Regions from separate parts of the Terrabacter sp. NPDC000476 genome, predicted to be linked through region 1. Evidence: riboswitches for the same ligand, from Rfam matches in the RefSeq annotation. Region 1 holds a riboswitch; each other region holds the start of a gene.
The links. A riboswitch is a leader RNA that binds a small molecule or an ion and turns the genes downstream of it on or off. The one in region 1 is predicted to bind cyclic di-AMP.
Positions count from the first base shown of each region.

Region 1 (7,418 bases):
CGGCGCGCACGGTACCGCTGGTCGTCCTCGCCACCGGCTCGGTGGTCCTCGGTGCACTCGTCCTTCCACCTGCCGTGTCGTGGTTCGCGGGGACCGTCGGCGCCACCGTGCCCGTCGTGGAGTGGCCCTCGCTCATCGGTGCCGCGGTGCTGTCGATCGCGGTCATGGGCGGGACCGTGTGCGCTGTCCGCGCGGGCCGGCTCCCGGAGCCCGGCTGGCCGCGTCGTTGGCTGGCGCTGGAGGAGGCCGCGCAGCATCTCGCGGTCCGGCCCGCGTTCGCCCTTGCCCGGGCTCTCGACGCAGTGGACCGCAGAGCCGTTCAGCCCGTGCCCGCGTCCGTGGCGGCTGCCGGCCGGCGGGTGGCGCAGGCTCTGGCCGGTGTGGACGTCCGCGTCCTAGCCGCGGGGGTGACGCGTGCAGCGCATGGGGTCCGCTCGCTCGCCGAGCGCGCCAGGCGGCCCCAGACCGGGCAGCTGCACCACTACTACGTCCAGGCCGTCGTCGTCGCCACGGCTGCCATCGCCCTGCTCGTCACGTCCGCTCTCGTGAGGTGAGTGTGCTCAGTCTCATCGTCTTCCTGCCCCTGCTGTCAGCTCTCGTGCTGGCTTCGGTCCCGGTGCCACGGCGCGGCGTCGCCTGGGCCTGGGTCGCCGTCGGCGTGGTCGACCTGCTCCTGGTGGCTCTGGCGTGGGCCCGCTACCGGACCCCGGCGGCCGGGCGGCTCGCCTTGGACGAGCGCCTCGACTGGATGCCGCGCATCGGCAGCAGCTACCACGTCGGTGTCGACGGGCTGTCACTTCCCCTCGTCGGCATGACCGCCCTGGTCTTCCTCGCCTGCGCCGTCTACAGCCTGCGCGACGTCGAGCGACCGAGGTCGCGCGCGGCCCTGATGCTGTTCCTGCAGTCGGTGAGCCTCGGGCTGTTCGTGTCGGCCGACCTCATCCTCTTCTTCGTCTTCTTCGACCTGTCGATCGTCGGGATGTACTTCCTCATCGCCGGGTGGGGGAGCGGGACGGCGGCCCGCTCGGCCCTGCTGTTCTTCCTCTACACCTTCCTCGGGTCGCTGGCGCTGCTGCTCGGCTTCATCGGCCTGTACGTCGCCTCGGACCCGCACACCTTCGACATCCCGACGCTCGTGGCCGCGATGCCGCTGCACTCGTCGGGACCCGTCGCCGGACTCGTGCTCGGGGCGATCCTGCTGGGGCTTTTCGTCAAGACGCCGACCGTGCCCTTCCACACCTGGCTGCCTCCGGCCCACACCGACGCACCCGCCATCGGCTCGGCCGTCCTCGCCGGCGTCCTGCTCAAGATGGGCACCTACGGCTTCGTCCGCATCGCCATGCCGATGCTGCCCCAGAGCTGGCAGGCCTGGTCGTGGGTGATCATCGCCTTCGGCGTCGTCTCGGTGCTGCACGGCGCCTTCGTAGCCCTGGCCCAGACCCACCTCAAACGGATGATCGCCTACACCTCCGTCAACCACATGGGCTACATCGTGCTCGCCGTGGGAGTCGCCGGCCTGACGGCGGCCGGCACCTCCTCTCGTCAGCTCGCCGTCACCGGCGCCGTCACCCAGATGGTCAGCCACGGCGTCATCACCGGCGCCCTGTTCCTCGTCGTCGGGATCCTGCACCGCCGCGGTCGCGACTACGAGCTGGACGGCTTCGGTGGCCTTGCCGGACCGGCGCCACGGCTCGCGGCGGTCTTCGCCGTCGGTGCCTTCGCCTCGCTCGGCCTTCCCGCCCTGTCCGGCTTCATCGCGGAGTTCCAGATCTTCACCGGCAGCATCGGGGCCGCCCCGGTGACCGCCGTCTCGCTCATCGGGATCCTCGTGACCGCCGGACTGTTCCTGCGCGCCTACCAGCGGGTGTTCACCGGAGGCCTGCGTGGACAGTCCGCCGGCTTCGAGGACCTCAGGACACCGGAGGTGCTCGCGATCGGTGTCCTGCTGCTGGCCTCGCTGGTCATCGGCGTCTTCCCCCGAGTCGTGCTCGACGTCATCGAGCCGGCGTCGTCGGTCCTCGTCGGACTGGTGTCCCGGTGAGGTCGCCATGGAGATGAGCATGCGCCCGCTGGTGCTCGCCCCGGAGATGGCGCTCTTCGCAGGAGCGCTCGTGGTCCTGCTGTCCGGCTCGTTCCTGCGGCGCTCCCGGCTGTCGGCGACTCGATCCGTCGCAGCCCTCGCCCTGGCAGCCTCGGCCGCCCTGACGGTGCTGGGCATGACGCGCGGCACCCAGACGGCCTTCGACGACACGTTCGTGGCCGACCACGCCACGGCCGTCGTGCGGGTCGTCGTCGCGGTCGTCGTGTCGCTCATGCTGCTGGTGGCAGCGGACGACGTGGGCGGCTCGCCCCGGGAGGCGGAGACGTACGCCCTGCTGCTCCTCGCCTCCACCGGGGTCCTCGTGATGAGCGGCGCCCGTGACCTGCAGGTGCTTCTCGTCGGGTTCCTGCTGGCCAGCATCCCGGCATACGGCCTCGTCGGGCTGGAACGCACCCGTGCGGCGGCGGAGGCGGCGATGAAGACCTACCTGCTGGGCGCGTTGGCCGGCATCTCGCTCATGCTCGGCACGGCGCTGCTCTACGGGGTGTCCGGCGAGACGAGCTACGTGTCGCTCACCCGCGAGCTGGCAGCGTCGCCGTCCGGAGTGCTCTCGGCCGGTGCCGTCCTCGTCGTGTGCGCCCTGCTCTTCGAGGCGGGCGCGGTGCCGGCGCACTTCTGGGTGCCCGATGCCGCGCAGGCGGCCGGTGTCACCGCTGCGACCTTCCTCACCACCGTCCCGAAGCTCGGCGCCGTCCTGGCACTCTCGCGCTTCGTCGGGGTCCTACCCGCCACCGTGGCCTGGCCCCTGCTCGTCGGCGTGCTCGCCACGCTCACCATGACGCTCGGCAACCTCGCCGCCTACGGTCAGACCGACGTGCGCCGGCTGCTCGGCTGGTCGACGGTCAGCCAGGCCGGCTACCTGCTGGTCCCCGTGGCCGTCGTCGGGCGCAGCCCGCTGGCCGAGCCGTCGCTGCTCTTCTACCTCGGGGCGTATGCCGTCACGAACGTGGGCGCCTTCGCCGTCGCCGCGGCGCTGCCCGAGCATCGCGGCCTCACCGACTACCGCGGCCTGGCCCGTCAGCGCCCGTGGCTGGCCGGGTCACTGGTCGTGTGCCTGCTGGGCCTGGTCGGGACTCCGCCCACCGCCGTCTTCATCGGCAAGCTGACGACGGCGACGGCCGCCTGGGAAGGGGGGCTGCCGTGGCTGACGGGCGCCGTCGTGCTCAACTCCCTGCTGAGCCTTTTCTACTACCTGCGCTGGATCGTCCCGGTGTTTGGCCTCGGCTCCTCAGCGGGTCAGCCTTTCGTGGCACGGACGGCATACGGCCGTGGTGCCCGTGGGGCGGCCGTGACGGTGGGGCTGCTGAGCCTGTTGCTCGGCGTCGGCGCCGGCTGGCTCTGGCCGGCGTAGGAGCCGACGCCGCCCCGCACGCGCATCCTGGTCCCGTCGCCAGTCACGGACCGGCAGCGACGCCGCCGCGCGCGGCTCGACGTGCCTGTCCGTTGGAATGGGCTCCTTCGTGCTGACCGCACGTGGTCGTGGACGACTCGTGCTTCCATGATCACGAAAGTCACCAGCCAGCAGGAGGTCGTGGAGCTCTTCGGCGCTGCCGAATCGCTCGTTGAGGTTCAGGAGGCTTTGGGAGTCGCCCCGCATGGTTGAAGGTCTGTGGGTCCTTGAGGCCGTTCCCAGCGCCCTGCTTGTGCGTGTTATGCAGGGCGCTGGGAACGGGTTCGGTGGCCTACGGTGCGTAGATGTACTTCATGCCGCTGATGTCGGTCAGGGTTCGGGTGTTGTAGTTGAACGGACCTGCCAGGGCGTTCATCTCGATGATGGTCACCTGGTCGCCGTTGACGGCGGTGACCCAGCCGAGGTGGCCGGCACTCGATGACCCGTAGACACCCGGTTGCAGGACAAGGATGGACCGGGTTCGGGGGGTCCCGCTGACGGTGTAGCCGGCACCGGCCGCGCGCTCGGCCCAGACGAGGGCGTTGCCGGTCCACCCGCCGGGGTAGTAGCCCTCGGACTGGTACCACTTGTTGAGCACGCCCCAGGTGCACTGACCGGCTGATCCCCAGTTGTACGCAGAGCGGCCGCCGACGGCCGCGGAGGGTGCGGAGGGTGCGGTGGCGACGGTGGCGCTCGGGGTGCTGCTCAGGCTGCGCCGTTCCCGGTCGCGGGAGGCGCGTTGCTGGGCCTCACGTTCGAGTTCTGCCGTGTCCCGTGCCGCTTGGCGTTCCTTCTCGAGATGGACGTCGGTGATGACCTTTGCGGGGGGTACCTGCTTGACAGGCTTGGTCGGGGTGAAGCCGATCGAGGTGAGGGCGGGCCGGGCCGGCACTACGACCGTGGTGGGTCGCTCCGCGGATTTGGGCCCGGTGGCCGCGGGTGCGCTGGCCGTCACGTTGCTCTCGGCCGCTGCGGGTGGCGCCAGTGTGCTGACGAGCCCGCCGGTGGCGGCGAGGATCGCGGCTCCCTTCATGGCGGGCTGCGCGGACTCGCGAGCGAGCACTGCGAGCTCGGCGATCGGATTGGGCTTGCCGGGCGGTCGGTGCCGCCCGGGGCGTCGGGTGGTGTTCATGGGTGGCCTCTCTTGCGCCTGCGGGGTTAGCTGTCGGGTTCGGGCCGGAGGTAGTGGCCCGGCCGGCGCGTGAGCGTCGGCTTCACCCCGAGGACCTCGCGTCTGCGGGTCCGTTGTTGGTGGTTTCCCCGTTCCTGCCGTGTTGGGGGTGTGGACTCGTTGGGGTGGCAGGATTCGGCGCCCCGGCGAGTGCCCTGTTGGGCGTGGGGTTGGGTCACAGGGAACGAGGTTCGTCGCCTGCTGGATGGTGTCCGACGGGGCGTGGGGCATTTGGCCATGGGCTCCTGTCGGGTGGATCAGGTCGTTTGGTCGGTCTCGGTTAGGTGGAGGGTGTGGTCGGTCGGGCCTTCTTTCTGTTCGATGTAGGCGGGGATGCGGCAGGTCCCGGTTCGGGCGTCTAGGTCTTTCAGATGACGGTGCGGAAGTTGTTGATCAGGCGTGACTGGAGCCAGGTGATGACGGGCTCCCAGAGTCCGGCGAGCATGAGGGCGCCGACGGTGAGCAGGATGATGCCGCCGGTGAGCCGGATGGGTTGTCGGTGTTGCCGCAGCCAGTTGCTGGCGCGGCTGGCTCGTTCGTATCCGGCGGCCATGGCCAGGAAGGGAAGGCCGAGGCCGAGGCAGTAGGCGATGGCGAGGGCGATCCCGCGGCTGACGGTGCCGTCCTGCGCGGACAGGGGTGCCGCCATGGCGAGGATGGCGGCGAGGGTCGGGCCTTGGCAGGGTCCCCACCCGATGCCGAAAGCGACGCCGAGCAGCGGGGCACCGCCCAGCCCGGTGGGTGGGCGCCATCGGGGCGTCAGGGACCAGGAGCGGCCAACCCCGAGGGAGAGCAGCGCGGTGATGATGACGACGGCTCCGCTGATGCGCAGGAGCGCGGACTGGTGTTCCTGCAGGGTCAGGGACGCGGCGGCGACGATCCCTGCGCCGATGATGAAGACGGTGCTGAACCCAAGCACGAACAGCAACGTCCCCAGGACCATCCGCCCGCGGTGCCGATCAGCGAGCGGCTGCTCGGACAGCCCGGTCACGTATCCGAGGAAGCCGGGAACCAGGGGTAGGACGCAGGGGGAGGCGAACGAGACGACCCCGGCAAGGACGGCGACGCCGAGCGCGACGAGGACGGGGGCGGCGGTCAGGTCGGCGGGGTTCACGCGGCGCGCACATCCTCGACGAGACCTTCGAGCGTTGAGGCGGTCAGGGGGCCCAGGACGCGGGCCGCGATGCGGTGCTGCCGGTCCAGGATCAGGGTCGTCGGGGTGGCGGGGGCCTTGCCGTTGAGGGAGAGCATCCGCTCACCGCCGTCGTAGGCGAGGGACAGGTAGGGGACGCGGTTGGCGCGGATGAACGCCAGTGCGGACTCCGGGCTTTCCTTGGTGTCCAGCCCGATGAAGCTCACGTCCTTGAAGCGGCTGGTCAGGTTGCGGTACGCCTTGTCAAGCTCGGGGGTCTCGGTGATGCAGGGCGGGCACCACGAGCCCCACACGTTGAGGACGACGACCTGGCCGGGGTGGTCTTGCAGGGACCAGATGCGGCTGTCGACGGTGGGGCCTGCGACCGTGAGTGGGGTGCCGCGGTTCGCGGGGTCGATCCGTTCGACGCTGCCGTCTCCGGAGACGTATCCCTTGCGGTCTCCGGAGCGCGCCTGAGCGGCGACGGAGTTGCTGCCGGACGTGGTGCCGCACGCGGCGGCCGTGAGGACCAGGACCACGGTCGAGACCGCCCACGCCCAGCGCGCGCGGTGACGCGCGCGCTGGGCCCGACCGCTCACGAGGCGTCTCCCGGCCGGGACGAGTCGGTGCCGGACCGGGCCTGGATCACAGCGGTGGGCGTGGCCACGCGTGAGTCGTGGGGCGCGCCGCTGGTCAGGGTCTCCAGGGACTCCGTCCCGGGCGGGCGGCGACGTCGAGCGAGGGAGGTGATGATCGCGACGGCCGAGGCCGTCACCACGATGGTGGCGATGAGCTGGGTGCCGGTGAGTCCGGCGAACGGCCGCTCGTCGATCCCGCGGGCGGCGTCCAGAGCCAGCCGCTGCCCGGCGTAGAGCAGCGCGAAGATGCTGATCGCGACTCCGGGCATCCGTTGGATCCGCTTGCCGAGCAGGACCAGGACGATCGCGATGACGGTGGCGGCGATCAGGTCGTACGCGGGCGTGAGGTGGTAGGCGCAGCCCGCGTAGAAGGATCCCAGGTCGGTGCAGCTCTCGCCGAGTCCCGGTGCTCGTGCGGGGCTGGGCGTGAACCCGGGTGCCAGGACCGATCCGGGCTGGATGGTGTAGCCGATGCCCCACGCGCCGGTCAGGGGCCGCCCGAGGTGATCCCCGAGCATCAGGTCCCCGACACGGCCGAGCGCGACCCCTGCCGCCAGCGGGGCCGCTGCCGCGTCGAGGACCGGCAGGACCGCCACCCCGCGGCGGCGCAACACGATGAGCGCGGCCAGCACCCCGCCGAGGAGCCCCCCAAAGAGGGCCATGCCGCCGCGCCCCACCTCGAGCATCTGCCAGATCGACCCGAACTGGCCGGGGTGGGAGATGACGTAGTCGATCCGGGCACCGACCAGCCCGGCCGGGATGCCCCACCCGACGGCGGCCTCGGCCGCGTTGGCATCGAGGCCTCGGGCCCGCAGCGCGCGGCGCAGCAGGAACCATGCCGCCACTATGCCGACCGCGGACAGCAGCCCGTGCGGGGAGATGCCCAGCACGGTAGGAACTGTCGGATAGCTCCATTGAACGGCCGGCGCCCCAATGGCGTTCATGAAGACGCTCACCGTGGCCTCACCACGTCACGTCCGCGCCGG
Region 1 covers NZ_JBEPDF010000001.1:1,996,869-2,004,286, reverse strand. The annotation lists gene ABT295_RS09400 (proton-conducting transporter transmembrane domain-containing protein) at 1-554, shown strand, start outside; gene ABT295_RS09395 (complex I subunit 4 family protein) at 551-2,041, shown strand; gene ABT295_RS09390 (NADH-quinone oxidoreductase subunit N) at 2,049-3,452, shown strand; gene ABT295_RS09385 (CHAP domain-containing protein) at 3,784-4,623, opposite strand; cyclic di-AMP (ydaO/yuaA leader) riboswitch at 4,645-4,754, opposite strand; gene ABT295_RS09380 (cytochrome c biogenesis CcdA family protein) at 5,030-5,776, opposite strand; gene ABT295_RS09375 (TlpA family protein disulfide reductase) at 5,773-6,393, opposite strand; gene ABT295_RS09370 (prolipoprotein diacylglyceryl transferase family protein) at 6,390-7,322, opposite strand.

Region 2 (7,418 bases), on a different contig from region 1:
GGAGGGCCTGCCAAAGGCGACACGGTTCAGGTTCTCTACGAGCGGGATTACCCGGACGTCAACTGCCAGAGCGCCGATTACGGCACCGGCTTCGAGGGACCAGTCGCCTTCACCGCCATGGGCGGCGTCATGATGGCCACGTCTCTTGGGTTGCACATCTTCAGGCGCCGAGCATCCGGTTGACAGAAGCACGCCACTGTCGCAGATTCCGTTCCGCGGACGGGAATGCGCGATAGCGCGTGCCTACCGGCGACGAGCGCGATGGGCGCGCCTGAGCATCCAGAGGGACAGCCCCAAAGCAGCCACCGCCACCAGGAGTAGACCGCCAGAACCCTTAGTGCTGCAGGACGAGGCGGCGGCGTCAGCAGCGTCAACGCAGGTACCGGACTTGTTCGTCAGCGCGGAGACGACGAAGACGATCGACGCGGCCAAGGCGCCCCACCACAGGACGAGTCGATTCACGAGAACATCCTCTCTTGCCGCTGACGGTGCGTCTGGTGGCCGTCGCCGCTGGGGGCGAGAGGGGACGCCGGCCGATGCCAGAGGCCCTTCCAGACCTTCCCTCACCGCGGCCTGGGCGGACCATTGACAGACGCACCTCGGAAGCGCACTATCATGTTCAGTTGTTCCAGTTAGTGAGGAGTCTCCATGTCTTCGGTGAACCCGCTGGTGGCCAGCGGCGCACACGTGTCATCGTTCCAGACCGCGGTGGCCAAGCGGCATGCCCGGGCGACGGTGACGGCCGCTGGAGACTCGGTCCCACTGACGGAACTGGGCGGTCGCGTTGTGGCGATGCTGTTGGCAGCCTCCGAGGACGATGTTCGTGGCGTCGCAGCGCTTCTGGAACACCACGACACGACGACAACGACCGAGCGCATGGTCTCGCCCGAGGAAGCCGCCGCACTTCTTGGCGTGTCCCGACCGACAGTTGTCCGGTGGGCTAGCTCCGGCCTGCTCGAGGACCACCGCGTGGGCTCTCATCACCGCTACCGGCGTGAGGAAGTCCTTGCCTTGCGGGACGCACGTCGCCGAGCAGCAGAGGATGCCCGGGCAGAGGCGGCGCGCGTGCGCGATAGTCTGACGCAGGCGGGGGTCGATCTCGACGAGCCCCCAACTCGGGAGGAGCGCCGCGCGGCGGCGCTGGCCGCGCGTGGTGGAGACCGCACTGCTCTGCACGCGGTGATGGAACGGCAGCGCAGGTCGGACGCCCGTCAGGCCGCGGAGGCGGCCAGCACGCCGAAGCGCCTATCGTGACGTTGGCGGACCACGAGTGGCCTGACCCGCTGGATGGCGAGTACGAACTGAGACTGACCCTACGGGCGTTGGAAGACCTGGGCGCGAAGGCGTGCGGTGCGGCAGACCTCGACGGCGTCGCCGCTGTGACGGGGTACCCGGACATCGTGGAGAAGTTCGCGAAAATGCGCGCGCTAGACCCTCGCGGGACTGAGGCTCCGCTGTCGAAGGTGCATCGCGCGGACATCTACAAACTGGACGGTCGGGACGGCCAGCGCGCCGTCACCTGGTACGACACTGCGCACGCCGTGGTCTGGCTTCTTGGCTTCACGCCCGAGCACGACTACAGCCTGTTCGTGAGCCGCGCCGGCACGGCGGAGACGCGCGGAGCCGGTGGGGACAACCAGCTCATGCCCAGCACGCAGGACTACCTCGACCTCGCTGACGAACGCGGCGGGCACCAGCGCCTCGATCGTGTCATCGACGGTCTGCTCGCACTGGTGGAACGCGCTCGGACCAGCCCCGAAGAGGTGGCCCGAGGCACCTTGGCTCAAGCCGTCCGGGCCGAGGCCACGATCTCCCCGGCACCCGACGGTCCGCGACTGTCTCTACGCTTCCGCATGCCTCCGATCGAGGCCGGCCTGCTGCCGAGTGGCTTCGAGTATGAGTTCATCGTGATGCTGCCAGATGTGCTCGAAGACTCTGTCGACTACAGCCCCTTCCCCGGAGTCGCAGTGCAGGGGGCCATCACCGTGTCCGCGCTGCTGAGGTCCTAGCCAAGCGGTCGAGAGTCGTACGCCGAGGCCCCCGGGCAGCACGTATGTCGGCACCGAGGGAGGCCATGCGCTGGATCGCAGCCCGGGTCCAGTAGCCTGTCTCCCGTTGGCCGGCCCGACAGGGCCTCGTAACAGCGAGGGTTACAACGACCCTTGCAGCGAGGTTTCCATCGAGGATTTCAGGCATGCCCCGCCCTCGTAGCTCAGGGGATAGAGCACCGCTCTCCTAAAGCGGGTGTCGCAGGTTCGAATCCTGCCGGGGGCACCACAGCAGCATCGGTCGCCGGCCGCAACGCGCAGCCGGGATGAACCTGCCGATGATGCTGCGGATGAAGGTGCATCCGGTGGGGTGATCACCCCATCAGATGCAGGTTCATCGGCAGCATCATCCGTCCGGCCATCCATCGCAGGGCGCGACGCCGGCCGCCGACGCCCGCCCGACGCGTCAGGTGGACCGGGGGCACCACGACGCCACGCCGTCGCGTTCGCACGGCCGCGTCACCGGCACCGCAGCGCCGTCGACCCGACGCGTCACGGCGCGCTCGCCGAGCGGCGAGGCGAGCCGCAGCTCGACCGAAGCGGTCCGGCCGTCGGTCCCGACGCCCGCGCAGGCCCGCCCCTGCGGCTCGGCGAAGCCCGTCACCTGCTCGACCGACACGGCCGACGCCGTCTCCGACGCCGCGACCGCGACCTGGCCGACGCAGATGCCGTCCTGGGTCCACGGGAACACCACCATCACCACCAATGGGTCTCCGCCCTCGCCGAGCAGCTGCACGCCGACCGGCGCCAGCGACACGCGGGCGGGCTCGTCGCGCAGCGGCCCGACCCCGGCGCGCCCGAGCAGCACCCCGACGAGGCCGGTGAGCCCGACGACCCCCACGACCACGGCGGCAACCACCGCCACCGTCCTGCGACGCATGTCTCCCCCGTCCCGCAGACGCACCTCTCGCCTCACCGTCCCGCGCCCACGGGGATGCGTCAACCGCCCACCCCACCGCCCGTCGTGGTGCCACCATCGAGGGAGACCGGCACCGAGCGAGACGAGCACCCATGGCAGAGCACCCCGACCACGGCTTCCTCACCGAGCCGGAGGTCACGCCCGAGATCCAGGCGTACTACGACAGCGACGTCGCCGACCACGGCTACGTCATGAACCTCAGCCGCGTCTGGGCGCACTCCCCGGCCGCGCACGACCGGCTCTTCGAGCTGCTCGCCGACCTCGCGCGCGTCGGCGGGCTCACCTTCCGCCAGCGCGGCATCCTCGTCTCGGCGATGGCCTCGACCGCCGGCGACTCCTACTGCTCCCTCGCATGGGGCGGCCGGCTCGCCATCGAGGCCGGCGACGCCGTCGCGGGTTCGGTCCTGCACCACGACGACGCAGGTCTCGAGCCCGCCGACGCCGCCCTAGCCACCTGGGCGCGCACCGTCACCCGCGACGCCAACGCGACGACCGCCGACGACCTCCAGCCGCTGCGCGCGGCCGGTTTCGGCGACCGGCAGATCTTCGCGATCACGGCGTTCGTCGCGCTCCGGCGCGCGTTCTCGCTCGTCAACGACGCCCTCGGCGTGCGCCCCGACCGCCAGCTGCGCGACGACGCCTCCCCGACGGTGCGCGACGCCGTGTCGTTCGGGCGCCCGCCCGCCGACCGCCCCTCCTGACACCGCCCGTCGCGCCGACCACGTATGCCGTCGGCTCGCTCCGCGCCCTCCGCCCGACCCGCGGCGGCGAGCTGTCAGACGCTCTGGGTGGCGACGCCGCGCAGCAGCGCGAGGTAGTCGTCGGTGGGGCGCGCACCGGTCACGGCGGCATACCCGTTGGCGAGCACGAAGGGCGTCGCGGTGACGCCGAGCGACCTCGCCTGCTGCTCGTCGGCGCGCACCTGGTCGGCGTACTCGTCCGAGGCGAGCACGGAGGAGACCCGGCGCTCGTCGAGGCCGCACTCCGCGGCCAGTCGCTGCAGCACCTCGTGGTCGTCGAGCGCGAGCCCCTCGCCGAAGTGGGCGGCGTGGAAGCGCTCGGTGGCCGCGCCCCGGAGGGCCGGGCCACCCATCTCGCCCGCGAGGGCACACAGCCGGTGCGCGTCGAAGGTGTTCGCCCGCACGGCGCGGTCCCAGTCGAAGACGAGGTCGTCGGCCTCGGCGAGCTCGCTCGCGCGGGCGTTCATCAGGTGCCCGGCACCGGCGTCGCCCCCGTGGCGCACCGAGAGGTGCTCGCGCACCGGCACGCCGCCGCCCACCGCCAGGTCGGGGTCGAGCTCGAACGACCGGAGCCGTACCGTCACGTCGCTGGGCCGCTCGAAGCCGTGCACGGCCGCCTCGAGGCGCCGCTTGACGATCCACGAGTAGGGGCAGGTGAGGTCGCCCCACAGGTCGAGCTCGATGACGGTCGTGGACTCGGCAGCAGGCTGGTCGGTCATCGACTCAGTCAACCACGGGCCGTCCGGGGCCCCGTACGGCGCTGCGCCCCCACCGGTGACCGGTGGGGGCGCAGCGCGAAGGTCTGGCGGGAGCGACCGCTCAGATGCGGCCGTACGACGACGGCGTCGTCCAGATGGAGTGGTTGCCCGTCGTCGTGCCGGGACGCTGCGCGTCGATCATCCGGCCGGGGCTGACGTAGATGCCCACGTGGTAGATCGGCGAGCCGAAGAAGACGAGGTCGCCGGGGCGCGGGTCGCTGACCGGCGTGGCGGCGCGGGCCTGCGCGGAGGCCGTGCGCGGGATCGAGATGCCGGCCTGGCGGTAGACGAAGGAGGTGAAGCCCGAGCAGTCGAAGCCGTTGGGCGTCGTGCCGCCGTAGACGTACGGGACGCCGGAGTAGGCCTGCGCGATGCCGACGATGCCCGAGGCGCTCGGCGCGGGGGCGTTGAGGGCGGCGCGGCTCGACGAGCGCGAGGCGCGAGAGCTGGAGCTGGAGCTGGACGAGCTCGAGCCGGACGAGGACGAGCTCGTGTCGCGGGCGGCAGCGGCCTCACGGGCGGCGGCGCGCTCGGCCGCACGCTCGGCGGCGGCCTTCTCGGCCTTGGCCTGGGCGCGCTCGCGCTTGACCTTGACGTCCTCGATGACGACCGGCTTGACCTTGGCCTTGAGGGCCGGCTTGGCGTAGCCGATCGCGGACAGCGCGCTCGGGGCGGTGACCGTGCCTGCGGCCGGGCCGACGGCCGCGGCACCGGAGACGCTGACACCGGCCACGGGGCTGTTCGAGCCGTCGGCAGCGCTGGCGCTGGCCGGGTTGGCGAACGTCGCGACGAGGCCACCCGAGGCGGCCACGATCGCCGCACCCTTGACGGCGGGCTGCGCTGACTCCCGGGCGATCGTCTTCAGCTCGGAGATCGCGTTGAAGCGACCGGGGGCGCGATGGCGCCCGGGAACGTTCTGAGCCACAGGTTGACCTCTCGACGCCTACGAGGTGAGCTGTCGGGTTCGGGCTTGAGGTACTACCCGGCCTTCGCTCGGACCGGCATCGGTCCGTGGAGGGCTTCACCCCGAGGGCGTCTCACGACGCCCGGAGAACGGTGGGTCCCCCGCTCCTGCCATGGTGTTCGAACTGGGCCCCTGGTCGATGGCAGGACTCGGCGGTCCGACCCGGGGCGCCCACTCGACGGGGAGAGCGAGCCCGCCAACCGTACCCAATGGTCACGGTCTTGTCACTTTCCGTCCACAGGTGTCCCGGGCACGTCCCGAGGGGGTGTGGAGCGGGTGTGGAGCGGGTGCAGCGGCCCCTCGGCGGCCGCTCCGGCCGGGGCTCAGGCGGCCTGGCAGAAGACGTGGACCGCGACGTCGGCCGGCAGCGAGACACCGGTCGAGGGCTCGCTGCCCTCGCGCACGGCCACGACGCGCGTCCCGTCGCGCACCACCTCGACGCGGGCGCCGGGCACGACTCCGGCGCTCGTCAGCAGCGCGAGGGCCTCGGGGTCGACCTGCACGGGCTCACCGATGCGGCGGATCGTCACGACCGACGGGGCGTCGCCGACGGCCGCGGTCAGGGTGCGCAGGCCGGTGAGGAAGTCCTCGTCCTGGCGCACGCCCAGCTCGTCGAGACCGGGGATCGGGTTGCCGTAGGGCGACTCGAGCCCCTCGCCGATGAGGCCGAGGATCTTGCGCTCGACCTTCTCCGACATGACGTGCTCCCAGCGGCACGCCTCGTCGTGCGCGTACTCCCACTCGAGGCCGATGACGTCGACGAGGAGGCGCTCGGCGAGCCGGTGCTTGCGCATGACGCGGGTGGCGAGCAGCCGCCCGTGGTCCGACAGCTCGAGGTGGCGGTCGCCCGACACGGCCACGAGCCCGTCGCGCTCCATGCGCGCCACCGTCTGCGACACCGTCGGGCCCGAGTGGCCGAGGCGCTCGGCGATGCGCGCGCGCAACGGGACGATGCCCTCCTCCTCGAGCTCGTAGATCGTGCGCAGGTACATCTCGGTGGTGTCGATCAGGTCCGTCACGGTCATACCTTCTCAGAATCAGGGAGCCTCGGGTGCCGCACGTGGGCGGCCCCCGGTCCCGCGGCGGGTGGGGTCGTGCCGCGGCACCCAGAGGCGCAGCCAGCCGGCGCCGACGACCGCCCCGGCGCCGAGCACGACGGCCGACGCACCGAGGGTCATGACGGCGCTCAGCCCTGACAACACCAGCGGGCCCGCGGCCCTTCCCAGGTCGGCGCAGAGCCGCCAGCCGCCGAGGAACTGGGCCCGGCCGTCCGCCGGGGACGCGTCCGCCCCCAGGGTCATGATGAGCCCCGCCCCGAGCCCGTTGCCGATGCCGAGCACCGTCGCCGCCGCCGTCACCGCCACGAGGCTCGTCGCGAGCGGCAGCAGCGCCATGCCGAGGCCGAGCACGAGCATGCTCGGCACCGCGGCGGCGACGCGGCCGTAGCGGTCCATCAGCCAGCCCGAGGGGTAGAAGAGCGCCATGTCGATGGCGCCGGCCACGCCGAAGACGAGCGAGGTCTGCGCCGGGGAGAAGCCGACCGACTCGGCCCAGAGCGGCACGAGCGCCTCGCGGATCGCGCGCGCCCCGGCCACGCACATGGCGCCCGTGCCGAGGGTGAGCAGGACGTGCCGGTGCTGGAGCAGCACCGAGGCCACGCTGCGCGGCGCGGACCGCAGCGCGCCCTCGTCGTGGCGCGCCGTGATGTCGGGCGCGAGGAGCACGAGCGTGAAGGCCGCGGCGCTCGCGACGACGCCGATGGCATACGCCGACCCGATGCCCCACCGCCCGATGACGAGGGAGCCGATGAACGGTCCGACGAAGTAGCCGATGCGGTGCACCCCGCCGAGCGTGGAGAGGGCGCGGGCACGCAGCGCGACGGGCACGGCCTCGGTGAGGTAGGCCTGCCGGGCCAGCCCGAAGAGCGAGCCGGCGAGCCCGATGACGAGCACGCCGGCGAAGAGCTGCACGAGCCCGCCGGCGAGCGCG
Region 2 covers NZ_JBEPDF010000003.1:289,992-297,409, reverse strand. The annotation lists gene ABT295_RS21195 (hypothetical protein) at 1-183, shown strand, start outside; gene ABT295_RS17410 (helix-turn-helix domain-containing protein) at 649-1,254, shown strand; gene ABT295_RS17405 (hypothetical protein) at 1,251-2,009, shown strand; tRNA gene ABT295_RS17400 (tRNA-Arg) at 2,202-2,277, shown strand; gene ABT295_RS17395 (hypothetical protein) at 2,455-2,928, opposite strand; gene ABT295_RS17390 (carboxymuconolactone decarboxylase family protein) at 3,060-3,668, shown strand; gene ABT295_RS17385 (DsbA family oxidoreductase) at 3,743-4,426, opposite strand; gene ABT295_RS17380 (C40 family peptidase) at 4,527-5,390, opposite strand; cyclic di-AMP (ydaO/yuaA leader) riboswitch at 5,394-5,570, opposite strand; gene ABT295_RS17375 (iron-dependent transcriptional repressor DtxR) at 5,753-6,448, opposite strand; gene ABT295_RS17370 (MFS transporter) at 6,467-7,418, opposite strand, start outside.
Region 2: another riboswitch for cyclic di-AMP. It lies ahead of ABT295_RS17380 (C40 family peptidase); the one in region 1 lies ahead of ABT295_RS09385 (CHAP domain-containing protein).

Region 3 (7,418 bases), on a different contig from region 1:
GATGTCGCCGCGCCGCCCTATGGTCGCTCCATGGATCCGACGACGGACGGCAGCACGGGCGGCGCAAGCGGCCTCCTCACCGACTTCCGCACGCTCGTGCGGCGGCTCATCGACGAGATGCCCGCGCACGACGGCGGTCCCCTGCTCGTCGACGCCCTGACCCGCCACCTCGGCACCGAGCCGCACCGGCTCGCCGTCGTCGGGTTCCCCGTCCCGCTGCACCGGCTCGTCGACGCCGACATCGCCCTCGCGGAGGTGAGCGCGGTCGACCCCGGTGCCGAGGTCATCGGGATCGCCGGCGACGCCCGGCACCACATGACGCTCGGCGACCTCGTCCACGAGCGGCACGGTTTCGGCTCGCTCGTGGGCCAGGTCGACTACGACCGGATGCCGACCGGCCCGGGCCCCGACGACCGGCGGCAGGTCGTCACCTCGGGTCTGCGCCTCTTCCGCCTCGACGGCGTCCCCGTCGCGGTGCGCCAGCAGGGCGCGAACCCGCAGTTCGGTCGGGAGACCGGCGCGGTCGAGGTGCTGGCCGTCGACCGCGAAGTCGCCGACGCGCTGATCAGCCGGGTCCAGGAGCTCATGGACGCCCGCAGCGTGCTGCGCGGCCAGGTGCTGACGTTCGGCGCCGACCCCTACGGCCGGGGCATGGCCGGGCTCACCTTCCTCGAGCGGCCCCGGGTCGCCGCGGAGTCGGTCGTCCTGCCCGCGGGGGTGCTCGAGCGCGTCGTGCACCACGTCATCGGGATGGGTGAGCAGCGCGAGCGCCTGCTCGCCCACGGGCAGCACCTCAAGCGCGGCGTGCTGCTCTACGGCCCCCCGGGGACGGGCAAGACGCACACGGTGCGCCACCTGCTGTCGGCGACGCCCGGCACGACCGCCGTGCTGCTGAGCGGGGGCGCGCTCATGCACATCCACGCCGCCGCCAAGGTGGCCCGAGCGCACCAGCCGGCGATCGTCGTGCTCGAGGACTGCGACCTCGTCGCGGAGGACCGGTCGATCGGGATGGGCAGCTCGCCGCTCCTCTTCGAGGTGCTCGACGCCCTCGACGGCCTCGACTCGGACGCCGACGTTGCCTTCGTGCTCACGACCAACCGCGTCGAGGACCTCGAGGTGGCCCTGTCCCAGCGCCCCGGCCGGGTCGACCTCGCCGCGGAGGTGCCGCTCCCGGATGCCGACGGCCGGCTCGAGCTGCTCCGCCTCTACGGTGGCCACCTCTTCGGCGACGAGGCGATGTCCGCGGCCGCCGCCCGCGCCGAGGGCACGACGGCGTCCTTCGCCAAGGAGCTGGTGCGCCGGGCCGTGCTGGCGGCAGCGCTCGCCGACGAGCCACCGGCTGACGACCACCTCGGCCTGGCGCTCGACGGCCTGCTCTCCGACGCGCAGCGCCTGACCCGGAGCCTGCTCGGCGTGCGGGCCGACGGGGACGACGTCGACGGCGGGGGCCCGGACGACGGGGCGCCGTTCGGGCGTCCCGGGCGGGCGTCCCGTGTGCCCGGCTGGTTCGCCTACGCGCCGTCCTCGGGATCGATCCACCCCGGCTGAGGGCGCCGTCGGCGCCGGACCACCCGCACCCTCTCGCCGGACTCGCCGGACTCGCCGGACTCGCCTGCGCGTCGCCCGCCTCAGCCGGCGAAGGCGCGCACCGGCACCCCGGGCACGGCGACGCGGGCGCGGAAGAGGGCGCCGGCCGCCGGCTCCGGGTCGTCGAGGTCCTCCCGCGAGGTCGTGACGAACAGGTCGCGGCCGTCGGGGCCACCGAGCGTGCACGCGGTCACGAGCCGCACCGGCAGCTCGACCTCGTCGACGACCTCGCCGTCGGGGGCGTGGCAGCGCACCCGCCCGGCCCCGTTGAGCGCGACCCACACGTTGCCGGCGGCGTCGACGGTCAACCCGTCGGGGTGGCCCACGTCGTGCGTGACGAACGGCCGCCGGTCGACCAGCTCGCCGTCGACGACGTCGAAGACGTCGGTGCGCCCGGTCGGGGTGTCGTCGTAGTAGGCGAGTCGTCCGTCGGGCGAGAAGTCGATGCCGTTCGAGATCGTCACGCCCGGCAGCACCGTGGTGACGCCACCGTCGGCGTCCACCCGGAAGAGCCGCGCGCTGCCGGGCACGCGGTCGTACCCCATCGTGCCGGCCCACAGGCGGCCCTCGCCGTCGACACCGCCCTCGTTCATCCGCACCGACGGGTCGTCCCAGAGGTCGAACCACGGCGTCGGCAGCGCGTCCGCCTCGTCCGCGCGGGCGAGCCCGCGCTCGGTGGCCACGACCCAGCCCCCGGCGGTGCGCGGTCGCACGAACGCCGCGACGTCGCCCACGTGCAGGCGGTCCACCGAGCCGTCGGCCCGCAACGTCAGCACGTCGCCGGCGAGCATGTCGACCCACCGGAGCCCGCCCCACGCATCCGCCCAGACCGGTCCCTCGCCGTGGTAGCAGAGCGCGTCGGTCAGCTGCTCCGCCCGCATCAGTCCCACCACACCCCGACGTAGTGGTGCCCCGTCGGCACGCCCGGGGCGTCGACGAGCCAGTCGGCCCCCGCTGCCGGTCCCCCGCTGCTCTCGGTGTCGGCCTCGATCGTCAGGCTGTCGACCTCCTCGGGAAGCAGCGTCGTAACGACGGCCGCGCCACTGGCATACGGCCACTCGTCGTCGGGGAAGGTGTCGAACTCCAGGACGTCGAGCTCGATGCGCACGTCGTGCACCTCCGGGTGCGAGCGGAGGTCGAAGAGCACCCGGCGCACCACCTCGAGGGGCACGTCCTCGGGTCGGTTCGGCGCGATGCACCACTCGCAGTCGTTCCCGTCGAAGAACTGCTCGAGCGTGACGGCGACCTGGGCGCTCGCGCCACCGCGTCCCCGGACGTGCTCGACGAAGGCGGTCTGCTTGGCGTGGTCCATGAAGGTGTCGGCCCCTGGGGTCGCGGTCATTGCATCGGCCGGGCGTCGGCTACACTGACGCCGCGTGCCACCGTGCAGGTCCCTTGCGGGCATCCTCCGGCGGCCCGTGCGAGCGTAGCTCAATGGTAGAGCGCCAGCTTCCCAAGCTGGATACGCGGGTTCGATTCCCGTCGCTCGCTCCGACTCACCTCGGGCGAGACCGCCGCGTCACGCCGGCGACGCCCCTGCACGACCGTCGGGACAGCGCCGCGGCACGGCCCGGGAGCCCCGCCGCGGCGCCGACCGTCAGGCCATCCGGCCCGCGACCCAGCTCGTCGTCCAGATCTTCGAGAGCTGCACGCGCTGACCCGGCTTCGGCGAGTGCCACACCTTGCCGCTGCCGGCGTAGATGCCGACGTGGTAGGCCCGGCCGCCCGACATGAAGAAGATGAGGTCGCCCTGCTGCAGGTTCGACTTGCCGATGCGCACGGCCGCGAGGCGCTGGGCGTTGGCGGTGCGGGGGACGCCGACGCCGAGGCGGGTGCGGTAGGTGTAGTAGATGAGGCCGGAGCAGTCGAACGCGGTCGGGCCGGCGGCACCGTAGCGGTAGGGGTCGCCTTGCTGGGCGGCGGCGACCTTGACCGCGGTGCGTCCTCGGGCGGCACGCACGGCCGGGCTCACGTAGGCCACCGGTGCGGCGTCGATGGTGACCGGACCCGAGGCCTCGGCGGCCTGGGCGGCCGCCTGCGGCGCTCCCCGGTCCGCGACCGACGACGTCGGCGCGCCACCCGTCCCGAGCACCAGGGCCGCTGCGAGCAGGGGCGTGACCGTCAGGGACTGCCAGGGGATCCGACGAGCGAGGGCAGAAATGGGCATGGTGAAGTCCTTCCCACGCCTGTGAGGTGAGCTGTCGGGTTCGGGCGGAAGATGCCCGGCCGCAGATGCGGCTTCACCCCGAGGACCGGCGAACCGGCCCGGAAGTGGGTCCCCCACTCCTGTCCGTACGTGTTGCAGGGGCTGCCCCACCGGTGGACAGGATTCGGCGTCCGGTGGGCCACCCGGGGGTGCCCGGGGCGATGACCATCCCACAGACGGTGACAGATTGGTCACGGGAAGGTCGCGAAATGACAGATCTTGGCAACAGTTGCCCAACGAATGGGGTAGTGGACCGACCCCCGTCGACAGACAGTGCCACGGTTTCGGGCCGTCTCCCGGACCCCGACGGGGTAGAGCGGTGGACCGGGCTCCGCCCCGCGGCGCCTGCGCGACGGCCGTGTCAGGCACCTGGGCGCGTCGGTTTTGGACCTGGATGCCCCGGTGTTGCTACGGTAGGCGACGCCTCGCAGGCGTAGTTCAGTAGCAGAACAGCCCTCTTCCAGGGGGAAGACGTACGTGCAATTCGTGCCGCCTGCTCCAGATGCAGTACTCCAGATGCAGAAGGGCCCGGTCACCACGACCGGGCCCTTCTGCCGTCCCCGGGGCGCCCCCACTCCCGCCCGCGCGGCGTCACCGGGCTCGACGCGCATTCGTGACCTCATCGCCTTGCCTTCGTTACCGGCCAGTAGCATCATGGAAGTGACCGGCCAGTAACGTGACGCGCCCGCGGCCGGAACGCGCGGACGCACGACGAGACACAGAACGCGGAGGGTCCCCATGGGCCACTACAAGAGCAACGTGCGCGACCTCGAGTTCAACCTCTTCGAGGTGCTGGGCCGGCAGGAGGTGCTGGGCCGGGGGATCTACGCCGACGTCGACGTCGACGCCGCCAAGGACATCCTCGCCGAGGTCTCGCGCCTCGCCGAGCACGAGCTGGCCGACAGCCTGCTCGACAGCGACCGCAACCCGCCGGTCTACGACGCGGCCACGCAGACGGTGACGATGCCGCCGTCGTTCCACCGCTCGTTCCGCGCCTACGTCGACGGCGACTGGGGCAACCTCGACGTGCCGGCCGAGCTCGGCGGCATGGTCGTGCCGGCCTCGCTGCGCTGGTCGGTCGCCGAGATGGTCTGTGGCGCCAACCCGGCCGTGCACATGTTCACGGCGAGCTACTCCTTCGCCAACCTGCTCTTCCACCTCGGCACCGACGACCAGAAGAAGCTGGCCAAGCACATCGTCGACAAGGCCTGGCACACCACGATGGTGCTGACCGAGCCGGACGCCGGCAGCGACGTCGGCGCCGGGCGCACCAAGGCCGTGCAGCAGCCCGACGGCACGTGGCACATCACGGGCGTCAAGCGCTTCATCACCTCGGCCGAGAGCGACCTCGTCGACAACGTCGTGCACTTCGTGCTCGCCCGCCCCGAGGGCGCCGGCCCCGGCACGAAGGGCCTCAGCCTCTTCATCGTGCCGAAGTTCCACGTCGACCTCGAGACCGGTGATCTCGGCGAGCGCAACGGCGCCCACGTGACGAACGTCGAGCACAAGATGGGGCTCAAGGTCAGCACGACGTGCGAGGTGACCTTCGGCGAGCACGAGCCCGCCGTCGGCACCCTCCTCGGCGACGTCCACGACGGCATCGCGCAGATGTTCAAGGTCATCGAGAACGCGCGGATGTTCGTCGGCACCAAGGCGATCGCGACCCTCTCGACCGGCTACCTCAACGCGCTCGAGTACGCCAAGGAGCGCGTCCAGGGCGCCGACCTCACGCAGATGACCGACAAGTCGGCCCCGCGCGTGACGATCACCCACCACCCCGACGTCCGCCGCTCGCTCATGCTCCAGAAGGCGTATGCCGAGGGCCTGCGCGCGCTCGTGCTCTACACCGCGAGCCAGCAGGACACCGTCAACCAGGCCCAGGCCGGCAACCCCACGGTCGCGCTCGAGCGCGGCTCGGACGCCGAGCTCGCCAACCGCCTCAGCGACCTCATGCTCCCGCTCGTCAAGGGGCTCGGGTCCGAGCGCGCGTGGGTGCTGCTCGGCACCGAGTCGCTGCAGACGTTCGGCGGCTCCGGCTTCCTGCAGGACTACCCGATCGAGCAGTACGTCCGCGACGCGAAGATCGACACGCTCTACGAGGGCACGACCGCCATCCAGGGGCTCGACTTCTTCTTCCGCAAGATCGTGCGCGACAAGGGCCAGGCCCTGCAGCACGTGGCCGGGCAGATGCAGGAGTTCGCCAAGAACCTCGGCGGCTCGCTCGACACCGAGCGCGAGCTGCTCGGCCGGGCGGTCGAGGACGTGCAGGGCATCGTCGGCCACATGATCGGCGACCTCGTCAAGAGCGACCCCCGCATGGGCGGCGACGCGGCCAACCTCTACAAGGTCGGCCAGAACACCACGCGCCTGCTGCTCGCCGCCGGTGACCTCGTCGTCGGCTGGCTCCTGCTGCGCCAGGCGGAGGTCGCCCAGGCGGCGCTCGACGGCGGCGCCTCCGGCAAGGATGCCGACTTCTACCGCGGCAAGGTGGCGGCCGCCTCGTTCTACGCCAAGAACGTGCTGCCCAAGCTCGCCGCCGAGCGCGCCATCGCCGAGGCCACAGACAACGACCTCATGGACGTGCCCGAGTCGGCCTTCTGACCCGGTCCCGGGCAACACACCGAGAAAGACGCAACCCACCGGCATCCGTTGCCGGTGGGTTGCGTCTTTCTCGGTGTGTTGCCGGGCCGGCGGGTCGTCAGAGGGTGCGCTGGTAGGAGGGGCTGAGCTCGACGACGCGGAAGCCGAGCTCCTCGTTGATCGAGACCATCCACGCGTTCGTGTCGTCGTTGCCGGTCACGACGCGCCGGCGCCCCGGGTGGTCGCGCTGCAGGCGCCGCAAATTCTCGAGCTTGACGGCCATGCCGAGGCGGTGGCCCCGGTGGTCGCGGTGCACGAGCGTGCCCCACTGCCAAGCCGTTCCGGGCGCGCCCGACGGCAGCACGAGATCCGTGTAGGCGACGACCTCCCCGCTCGTCCGGTGCACGGCCACGGTCGTCAGCCGCACCCGCCCCTGCGCCCGGAACACCTCGAGGTGCTCCTCGTAGCGCGCCGGCGTCAGCGACTCCTCCTCGAAGTCGATGTCGCCCGTGGGCGCGTCGACCGCCAGCTGGTTCATGAGGGCGCACAGCGAGGGCCGCAGCGCGGTCGGCACGCCGCCCACGTGGGTCTCGAGCACGTATGCCGCCTCGCACCTCTCGCGGGCCCGCTCGGCGTGCCGGTCGAGCACGTCGTCCGGCACCGGCAGCTCGAGGTGGCGCATGATCTCGGTGTTGTTGAGCGAGAAGCCGTGCGCCTCGGCGAACCGCCGCGAGGGGTGGCCGTCGGAGTCGGGCGGCACGAGGAAGTCGACGATCACCGTCGAGCGGTCCTCCTCGCGGACCCGCGCCATGAGGCGCTCGACGAGGGCCGAGCCGGCCCCGCGACCCCGGTGGGCCGGGTCGACCGCGACGTCGACCCAGGCCATCGTCGTGTTGTCCTCCATCGGCAGCCACAGCGTCGCGATGCCGACGGCCTGCCCCTCGTCGACCGCGGCCCACATCTCCATCGGCTCGGCCGCGTCGACGTGCCGCCACTCGACGACCGTCTCGGCCAGTGAGGGCGGCTCGTTCCACGGTCGCTCGTG
Region 3 covers NZ_JBEPDF010000002.1:138,296-145,713, forward strand. The annotation lists gene ABT295_RS13085 (AAA family ATPase) at 31-1,548, shown strand; gene ABT295_RS13090 (SMP-30/gluconolactonase/LRE family protein) at 1,629-2,468, opposite strand; gene ABT295_RS13095 (YfbO family protein) at 2,468-2,929, opposite strand; tRNA gene ABT295_RS13100 (tRNA-Gly) at 3,008-3,078, shown strand; gene ABT295_RS13105 (C40 family peptidase) at 3,185-3,754, opposite strand; cyclic di-AMP (ydaO/yuaA leader) riboswitch at 3,759-3,933, opposite strand; tRNA gene ABT295_RS13110 (tRNA-Gly) at 4,221-4,294, shown strand; gene ABT295_RS13115 (acyl-CoA dehydrogenase) at 4,532-6,394, shown strand; gene ABT295_RS13120 (GNAT family N-acetyltransferase) at 6,492-7,418, opposite strand, start outside.
Region 3: another riboswitch for cyclic di-AMP. It lies ahead of ABT295_RS13105 (C40 family peptidase); the one in region 1 lies ahead of ABT295_RS09385 (CHAP domain-containing protein).

Region 4 (7,418 bases), on a different contig from region 1:
GCCTCGGCGTCGAGCGACTCGGACGGCACGATCGCCTCGTACGCGTGGGACTTCGGTGACGGCAGCACGGGCTCGGGCAAGACGCCCTCGCACCCGTATGCCCCGTCGGGGACCTACTCGGTGAAGCTGACGGTGACCGACGACAAGGGCGCCACCGGCACGCTGACGAAGGACGTCGTCGTGACGGTGCCCTCGAGCAGCACGACGTTCGTCGGGGCGAACCACTCGGCTCCCGGCGCGGCCAAGTTCAAGGCCGCGGCGGTGCCGACGGGGACCCAGGCCGGTGACCTGATGCTCCTGATGTTCTCGCGACCGACGGTGGCCACCTTCTCGGGGCCGACCGGCGTGACCGGCTGGACCCAGGTGGCGACGGTCACCAACGGCTCGGTCACCTCGACCGTGTGGCGCAAGAGCGCCGACGCGGCGGACGTGGGCAAGACGGTGCGGTTCGACGACCCGAGCACCTACCGGCTCGGCACGCTCGACCTCGCGGTCTACCGCGGTGCGGACGCCACCAGCGTGCGTGCGGTGAGCGCGGTCGACGTGGGGCAGAGCTCGCACACGACGCCCGCGATCGCGGTCTCGGCGGGTGACTGGGTCGTGTCGCACTGGGCCGGCCTGACGTCGGCGGTGTCGCCGTGGACCCTGCCCTCGGGCATGGTCGTGCGTGACCACCTCGAGGACCCGAGCGGTGCCTACCGCTACGAGTCGCTCACGGCCGACCCGGGTGCGGTCGTCACGTCGGGCGGCACGTCCGCCGGGGTGACCGCCACGACGGTCAACAAGTCCGACCGTGAGGTCATGTGGTCGATCGCCTTCGGGCAGTCGTGACCACCGGTGCCGGGGGGTGCCCGCCCAGGCGGGCGCTCCCCGGCACCTCTTCTCCGTGAACAGCACCAGACGTCGGGGGGACGCAGCATGAGAGCTCAGCGAGTCACACGTCGGTCGGCCGTCGCCTCGGCCCTGGTCCCGGTGGCGGCACTCGCGCTGCTCACCGGGTGCAGCAGCACGGCGGGCGACGCCGTGGCCGCAGCCGGCGGCCCGGCGTCGTCCACACCGGCAGGCACGCCCGTGGCCGCTGGCACGACCGCGACCGGGCGGCCGGACGGTGCGGCGTCGGCCACCGAGCCGGCGCCGTCGTCGGCCCCGGCCACGCGACCGGGCACGAGGCCGACGGCACCTGCCACCCCGGCGCCGACCAAGCCGGTGGCGGGCCCGGGGGTGGCTGCGGCCGGTGACCAGACCTCGGTGCTGAACCGCTTGCCGGGCAGCGCGTCGTCGTCCTGCGCGACCGTGGGCACGCAGACGGACGTCCGCTCCGGATCGCTGGCGGTCGGCAACTTCGCGCAGGCCCGGGCCGCCGTCGCCAAGGGCGCGGTCAACGGCGCCGAGGTCAGCTTCTACGTCGTGCCCGCCGACGGTGCCGCGATGCCCGGCGTCCGGCTCAAGGCGACGTCGCCGACCGGGGCCGTGCGGACCGTGTCCTCGACCCAGGTCGAGCAGGCCGACACGTGGTACTACTACCGCGTCGCGCTCCCGGTGCGCGACCGCGGCAGCTGGCGCCTGGAGTTCACCGCGGGCGCCGACACGGGCTGCTACCGCGTCACGTTCTGAGCGGCCGCCGACAGGCCCTGCCGCACGAGCGGCAGGGCCTGTCGGCGTCCGACGACGCGACCGGCCCCGTGCACTCGGAGGGAGCGCGCGGGGCCGGAGCCGGATTCGCCCGTCAGTAGGCGAAGTTGACGTTCTTCAGCAGCGACCCGTAAGCGGAGTACTCGGCCGAGGTGCTGAGGTTCCACACGCAGTCGAGGTTGTTCTTGTTCGTCGGCGGGTGGTTGAAGTAGTACGCGGCCGCGAACCAGCTCTCGTTCGCGATGAGGTAGTTCTTCGCGTTCGTGAGCCACGTGGCGCGTCGGGAGTCCTTCGTGACCCCAAACTCGGGGAGCGCCACGAGCTTGCCGTGCGCCTTGCCGAAGGCGAGGAGGGGGCTGATGATCGTGCTCAGCTCGACCCACTTGCCCCGGCCCTCGCCGCACGTGTACCAGTTGTAGGCGTCGGCACCGATGACGTCGACGTAGGCGTCGCCCGGGTACCACTTGCCGGCATACATCCGGTCGGACGTGCTGGTGCGGAACGACCAGTCGGTCAGCTGGAGCACGAAGCGCGCGTTCGTGACGCCCTGCTGGCGGAAGATCGTCACGACGCGGGCGTAGGCCGCCTTGAAGTCGGTCGCCGTGCCGAGGCCGGTCTTCGAGGTGAGCTCGGGCTCGTGGCTGTAGGCGAAGAGGGTGAGGCTGCCGCGCGACTTGATCGTCGTCGCCCAGCGCACGATGTTGTTGTAGATCGCCGTGCCGGGCTTGGCCGCGGCGACGGTCTTCCAGTTCGACGAGCTGTTCGCGGTCAGCATCCGGCCCGTGGGCACGCTGCCCTCGAAGTTGCCGTAGCCGTGGACGCCGACGGTCGTCCCGGTCTTGCTGGCGAGGGTGGCCGTGTCGCCGACGGCGCCGGCGTAGATCTTGCCGCCGGGCAGCGCGGTCGCCGTGGCGGCCTGCGCCGGCACGGCGAGGGTGGCCACGAGGGAGCCGGCCGCGGCGAGGCCGAGGGCGGCGACGGTGAACCGGTGGGGGGATCTGCGCGCGGGCAGGGCGAAGCGAGGGGTGGTGCGCATGTCTGCTCCAGGTCTCCTAGGCTGCCGACCGGGTTAGCTGACGGGTTCGGGCCGGATGGCGCCCTACAGGAGCAGGCTCCTGATTCACCCCGAGGGAACGGTGGGTCCCCGGCTCCCGGGAGGCCTCGAGGGCTCCGGGATTAGGCGATGTGTGTGAAGGCGAACGGAACCCTAGCGGACCCCTGCACACGGGGACAGGTCACGACAGGTCCGATGGGAACGGGCAGATGGCAGCAATCCGGACGATCCGGTCAGCGCCCCGCGACCGGCGGGAGGGGCCGTCCTGAGCACGCGGCCGTGCTCAGGAGCGGGGTCCCCGAAGGCTGGGAGCAGATGTGACGCGGATCACACCGTTTTCCCGTCATAGCGGTCTCAGAGGGCCGCGTCGCCCGCTTCCGTGACGCGCGACCGGGTCCCGGTGCCGGCCTCCGAGGTGGCCCCGGGTGCCCTGTCGGGCACGGCGCTCGAGCGCTGCGCGAGCCGGCCGGAGAAGGCGGGCAGGCCGTGGCGGCGCCGGGCGGCGAACCACACCGGGGGCCCGATGAGCAGCGCGAGGAGCAGGACGATCCCCGTGGCCGTGTTGGGCACCCCGAGCAGCTTGAGGGCCGAGGCGAGCAGCACGAAGGCCAGCGCCCGGCGCACGAGCCCGCCCGGGGCACGCGCCGAGAGCTGGGCGCCGATCCAGACGCCGGGGATCGAGCCGAGCAGGAGCGACAGCGTCAGGTCGAGGTGGAAGTCGCCGAGCAGCATGTGCCCGACGGCGGCGGAGGCCACGAGCGGCACCGCCTGGAGCAGGTCGGTCCCGACGAGCTCGCTCGCCTTGAGGGTGGGGTAGATCGCCATGAGGGCGATGATGATGAGCGAACCGGACCCGACGGAGGTCATGCCGACGACGATGCCGCCGACCGCTCCCACGAGCACGGTCTGCCAGATGCGGACCGTCACGGTGGGCGGCCCGGGCGGCAGGGGCGCGGCGCGGCCGTCGAGGCGGCGCGCCCGCTCGAGCAGGCGCAGGTAGGCCCGCACGATGAGGCCGGCCGAGGCCAGCAGCAGGGCCACCCCGAGGGCGACCTGCAGCCAGTGCTGCGCGGCGGCGCCGGAGCCGAGGCGGTTGAGGATCAGCACGCCGACGAAGGCGCTCGGGATCGACCCGATGCAGAGCCACTTGACGAGGGAGAGGTTCACCGTGCCGCGCCGCAGGTGCACCATCGACCCGACGGGCTTCATCACCGCGGCCGCGACGAGGTCGCTCGAGACGGCCGTGAGCGGCGGCACCCCGAAGAAGAGCACGAGCATCGGCGTCATGAGGGCGCCACCGCCCATGCCGGTGAGGCCGACGATGATGCCGATGCCGAGCGAGGCGATGGTGAGCAGCGGGTCGAGGGTCATGCGAGCCACCCTCCGTCGCGCAGGTGCCCGAGGATCTGCTCGAGGGACTCCTCGAGGGTGCTCCCCGTCGTGTCCACGACGAGGTCGGCGTCGACCGGGGCCTCGTAGGGCGACGAGATGCCGGTGAACTCCGGCAGCGACCCGGCCCGGGCCTGGGCGTAGAGGCCCTTGCGGTCGCGCTGCTCGCAGACCTCGAGCGGGGTGGCGACGTGCACGAGGACGAAGTCGCCGACCTCGCAGACCATCCGGCGGACCTCGGCGCGGGTCTGCGCGAACGGTGCGATGGGCGCGCAGACGGCCATCCCGCCGTGCCGGGCCACCTCGGCGGCCACGAAACCGATGCGCAGCACGTTGGCGTCACGCCCGGCGCGGTCGAAGCCGAGCCCGGACGACAGCAGCCGGCGCACGAGGTCGCCGTCGAGGAGGCTGACGCTGCGCACGCCCTCGCTCTCGATGCGCTGGACGAGGGCGGAGGCGAGCGTCGACTTGCCCGACCCGGAGAGGCCCGTGAGCAGGACGACGACGCCGCGCCGGGTGCGCGGCGGGCGCCACCGGTGCAGCACGGTGCGGACGGCTGGGTCGAGGCCCACGGGTTCGAGCCCGCGGTCGAGCGCGGCCCCGGCCTCGAGCCACGCCCGGTCGGTGTGGGCGAGCACGCGGACCGGTGCGCCGGCAGAGCGTGCCACGGCCGCGACGAGGGCGGCGTCGCTGTCGGCGTCGCGCCACCAGATCGGGGCGTCGACGACCGTGACGTCGGGGTGGGTCGCGCTCGTCGCGAGGAGCGCCGCCCTCAGCACGGCGGCCGGGATGCCTTGGGGCGTCGGCGAGCTCGGCGCGAGCACGACGACCGGCCCGGTCACCTCGTCGGCGAGCGGCGGCCGCTGGGCCACCACGAGAGTTGCGCCGGGACGCAGCCAGTCGGCGGCCGTCGCGGTCGGTGCCGTCGGGTCGGTCACGAGCTCACCGCGCACCGTCAGCCGCCCACCGCCGTCGACGTCCCCGCCGCGACCCGGCTCGGCACGACCCAGCTCGGGCCGCTCCAGCTCGGCCAGCGGCAGGCACGTCGCGTCGGTGAGCACGAGGCGTCCGCTGTCGACCAGCGGCGCGAGCGCGACGTCGCCGTCCGCCACCTCGATCGTGACGCAGGGCGCCCCGGCCGGGGTCGACGGGTCGGCCGTGCGGCCGCCGGCCGCGTCGGCGCCGAGCCCGACCCGGCCGCCGAGCAGGCGCCAGGGAAGTCGCACGCCGTGGCGCACCAGTCCCAGGTCCGCCGCGGCCGCCCCCTCGACGACGATCCGTGGAGCCGTCGTCCGAACGGCAGCAGTCAACGATGTCAACGTCTTTCCTCCCCCTTTGCGCCCACCCGCGTGACCAGCCTGCCATGCGGGGGGAGTCGCCGGAGGTGGAATGCGCGATGCCGGGGTCCGAGGCGCTGTGGCCTCGGACCCCGGCAGGCGCGCCGGTTCCCGAACGGGTCAGGAGGTGGGCGACGAGGCGACCGCGGACTTCCAGGTGGCGATGCTCTTGGGCAGGTTCGGCGTGTTGCTGCCCGGCTTGGGCAGCAGGTTCCACGGGCCGAGCGCGCCGTTGTCGTTCTCGAAGTACGCGACGGCCTGCGTCTTCGGCGAGGCGTTGAACAGCTTCACGGCGTCGCCGAGGAAGCTCGCGCGGGCGCCGTCCGACAGGGTGTTGCGGGCGCCGAGCTCGCCGACGAGCAGGCCCTTGCCCTTGGACGTGGCGGCGTTGATGACCGGCGTGACGACGGTGGCGGCGGAGTCGGCCGTGGCGTCGCTCTTGCCCCACTGGTAGATGTCGGCGCCGAGGGCGTCGACGTTGGTGAGGTCGAAGTCGAACCACGTCGACCACGGCACGTTGCCGGATGCCGAGACCTGGTAGCGGTTGCTCATGTAGGTCGTGCCCATGAGCAGGGGCGCGTACTTGACGTTCGACGGCGCGTACTGCGTCTTGAGCTTGGCCAGCCGCTTCTGCGCCTGCTGCCAGGCCGCGACGGTGAAGCCGTCGCCCTCGGGCTCGTGGGCGAAGGAGAACCAGATCGGGCGGTCCTTGGGGGCCGTCTTGAGGATCTGGATGAAGGCGGCGTCGTGCGCGCCCCGGTTGACGCCGGCGACGTCCGAGCCGAGGTTGATGTAGACCGCGGTCTTCGCGTCGTAGACGTAGCTCGGGATGAGGCCGCCGCGCCAGGTCGTCGTGAACGAGTTGGGCCAGAGGCGCATGAAGCCGAGCGTGCCGTAGGCGCCCACGGCGGCCTTGTAGGCGTCGGGGGCGGTCTGCCCGGCCGTCTTCCACCAGCCACCGGAGTTGACGCCGTAGCGGACGTGACCGGTCGCGGCGTCGGCGGTCGTGGCGTGGGCGGCGATCGGGAGCACGACGGCCGTGCAGAGGCTGGCAGCGGCCAGGGTCTTGCGACGAGTGGACTCGAACATGAGGGGGGTACCACCTTGAGGGGATCTGTGTGGGAGTGCGTCGCACTCGTGCCGCAGGGCGCGGCCGAGCCTCGGCCCGGCCGTGAGGGCGGCCGGCCGACGGGTGCGGCGCGTGGCTCTCGCTCGAAGGGTCGGTCGAGGCCGGAGCGGGACGCGGGTCAGGCGTCCAGCGGCGTCGCGTCGAGGGCGACGCGTCGCGGCGGCGCCGGCGCGAGCCGGTGCCGTGCAGCGGGACCCTGCGGCCGATGAGGGCGGCCGTCGGGGCGGGCTGTGAGCGCTCGTCGGCGAGGGCCGGACGAGCACGACGGGGAATCACTGTACGAGCGGGTATCCGGACGGTGCAAAACGGGCATCCGGGCCAGGCGGCCTCGACGGGCCCGGCGCGACGAGGGGCTGGTCGAACGTCGCCCGCGGCCCGTCCGACCGCTCGAGGACCACGGTGATCGCGTTCGAACTCGTTGTTCGGCAACGTGATTCGCAATCAGCCTTCGCGGGCACCACCGCTGCCGCCGTCCCGAGCCGAGGCCCCCCTCGCTGGTCGTGCCCCGGCCCGACACGCCGTGGGCCGCCGGTGAGCCGTCGGACGTGTCGTGCGCGCGCCGTCCGCTCCCGTCCGGGCCGACGTGGGCGGCTGCGGGCAGGGCCGGGCGCGTCCGGGCTGCCCGTCCGGGCGGTCGGCCGGCGGTCGGTGGGCGCGATTAGAGTGGAGCAGATGCGTGCAGTCCCCGTGACGGCGCGTCCGTGCTGTCCGGGAACCGTGGCGCCCGCCGCGGCCGGTGGCACCTGACCGCCTTCGACACGTTGGGACCTCCGCTCATGGCCACCACCACCGGCTCGCCGGCCCACCTCACCGGCCTCCTCGACGCGTGGCAGACGGAGCCCGCCCCGCGGCGGGTGCTCGAGCAGCTGGGCCACGC
Region 4 covers NZ_JBEPDF010000003.1:384,035-391,452, forward strand. The annotation lists gene ABT295_RS17775 (PKD domain-containing protein) at 1-831, shown strand, start outside; gene ABT295_RS17780 (hypothetical protein) at 927-1,301, opposite strand; gene ABT295_RS17785 (hypothetical protein) at 1,294-1,614, shown strand; gene ABT295_RS17790 (glycosyl hydrolase) at 1,727-2,668, opposite strand; cyclic di-AMP (ydaO/yuaA leader) riboswitch at 2,675-2,825, opposite strand; gene ABT295_RS17795 (sulfite exporter TauE/SafE family protein) at 3,041-4,057, opposite strand; gene cysC (adenylyl-sulfate kinase) at 4,054-5,385, opposite strand; gene ABT295_RS17805 (hypothetical protein) at 5,533-6,501, opposite strand; gene mfd (transcription-repair coupling factor) at 7,318-7,418, shown strand, end outside.
Region 4: another riboswitch for cyclic di-AMP. It lies ahead of ABT295_RS17790 (glycosyl hydrolase); the one in region 1 lies ahead of ABT295_RS09385 (CHAP domain-containing protein).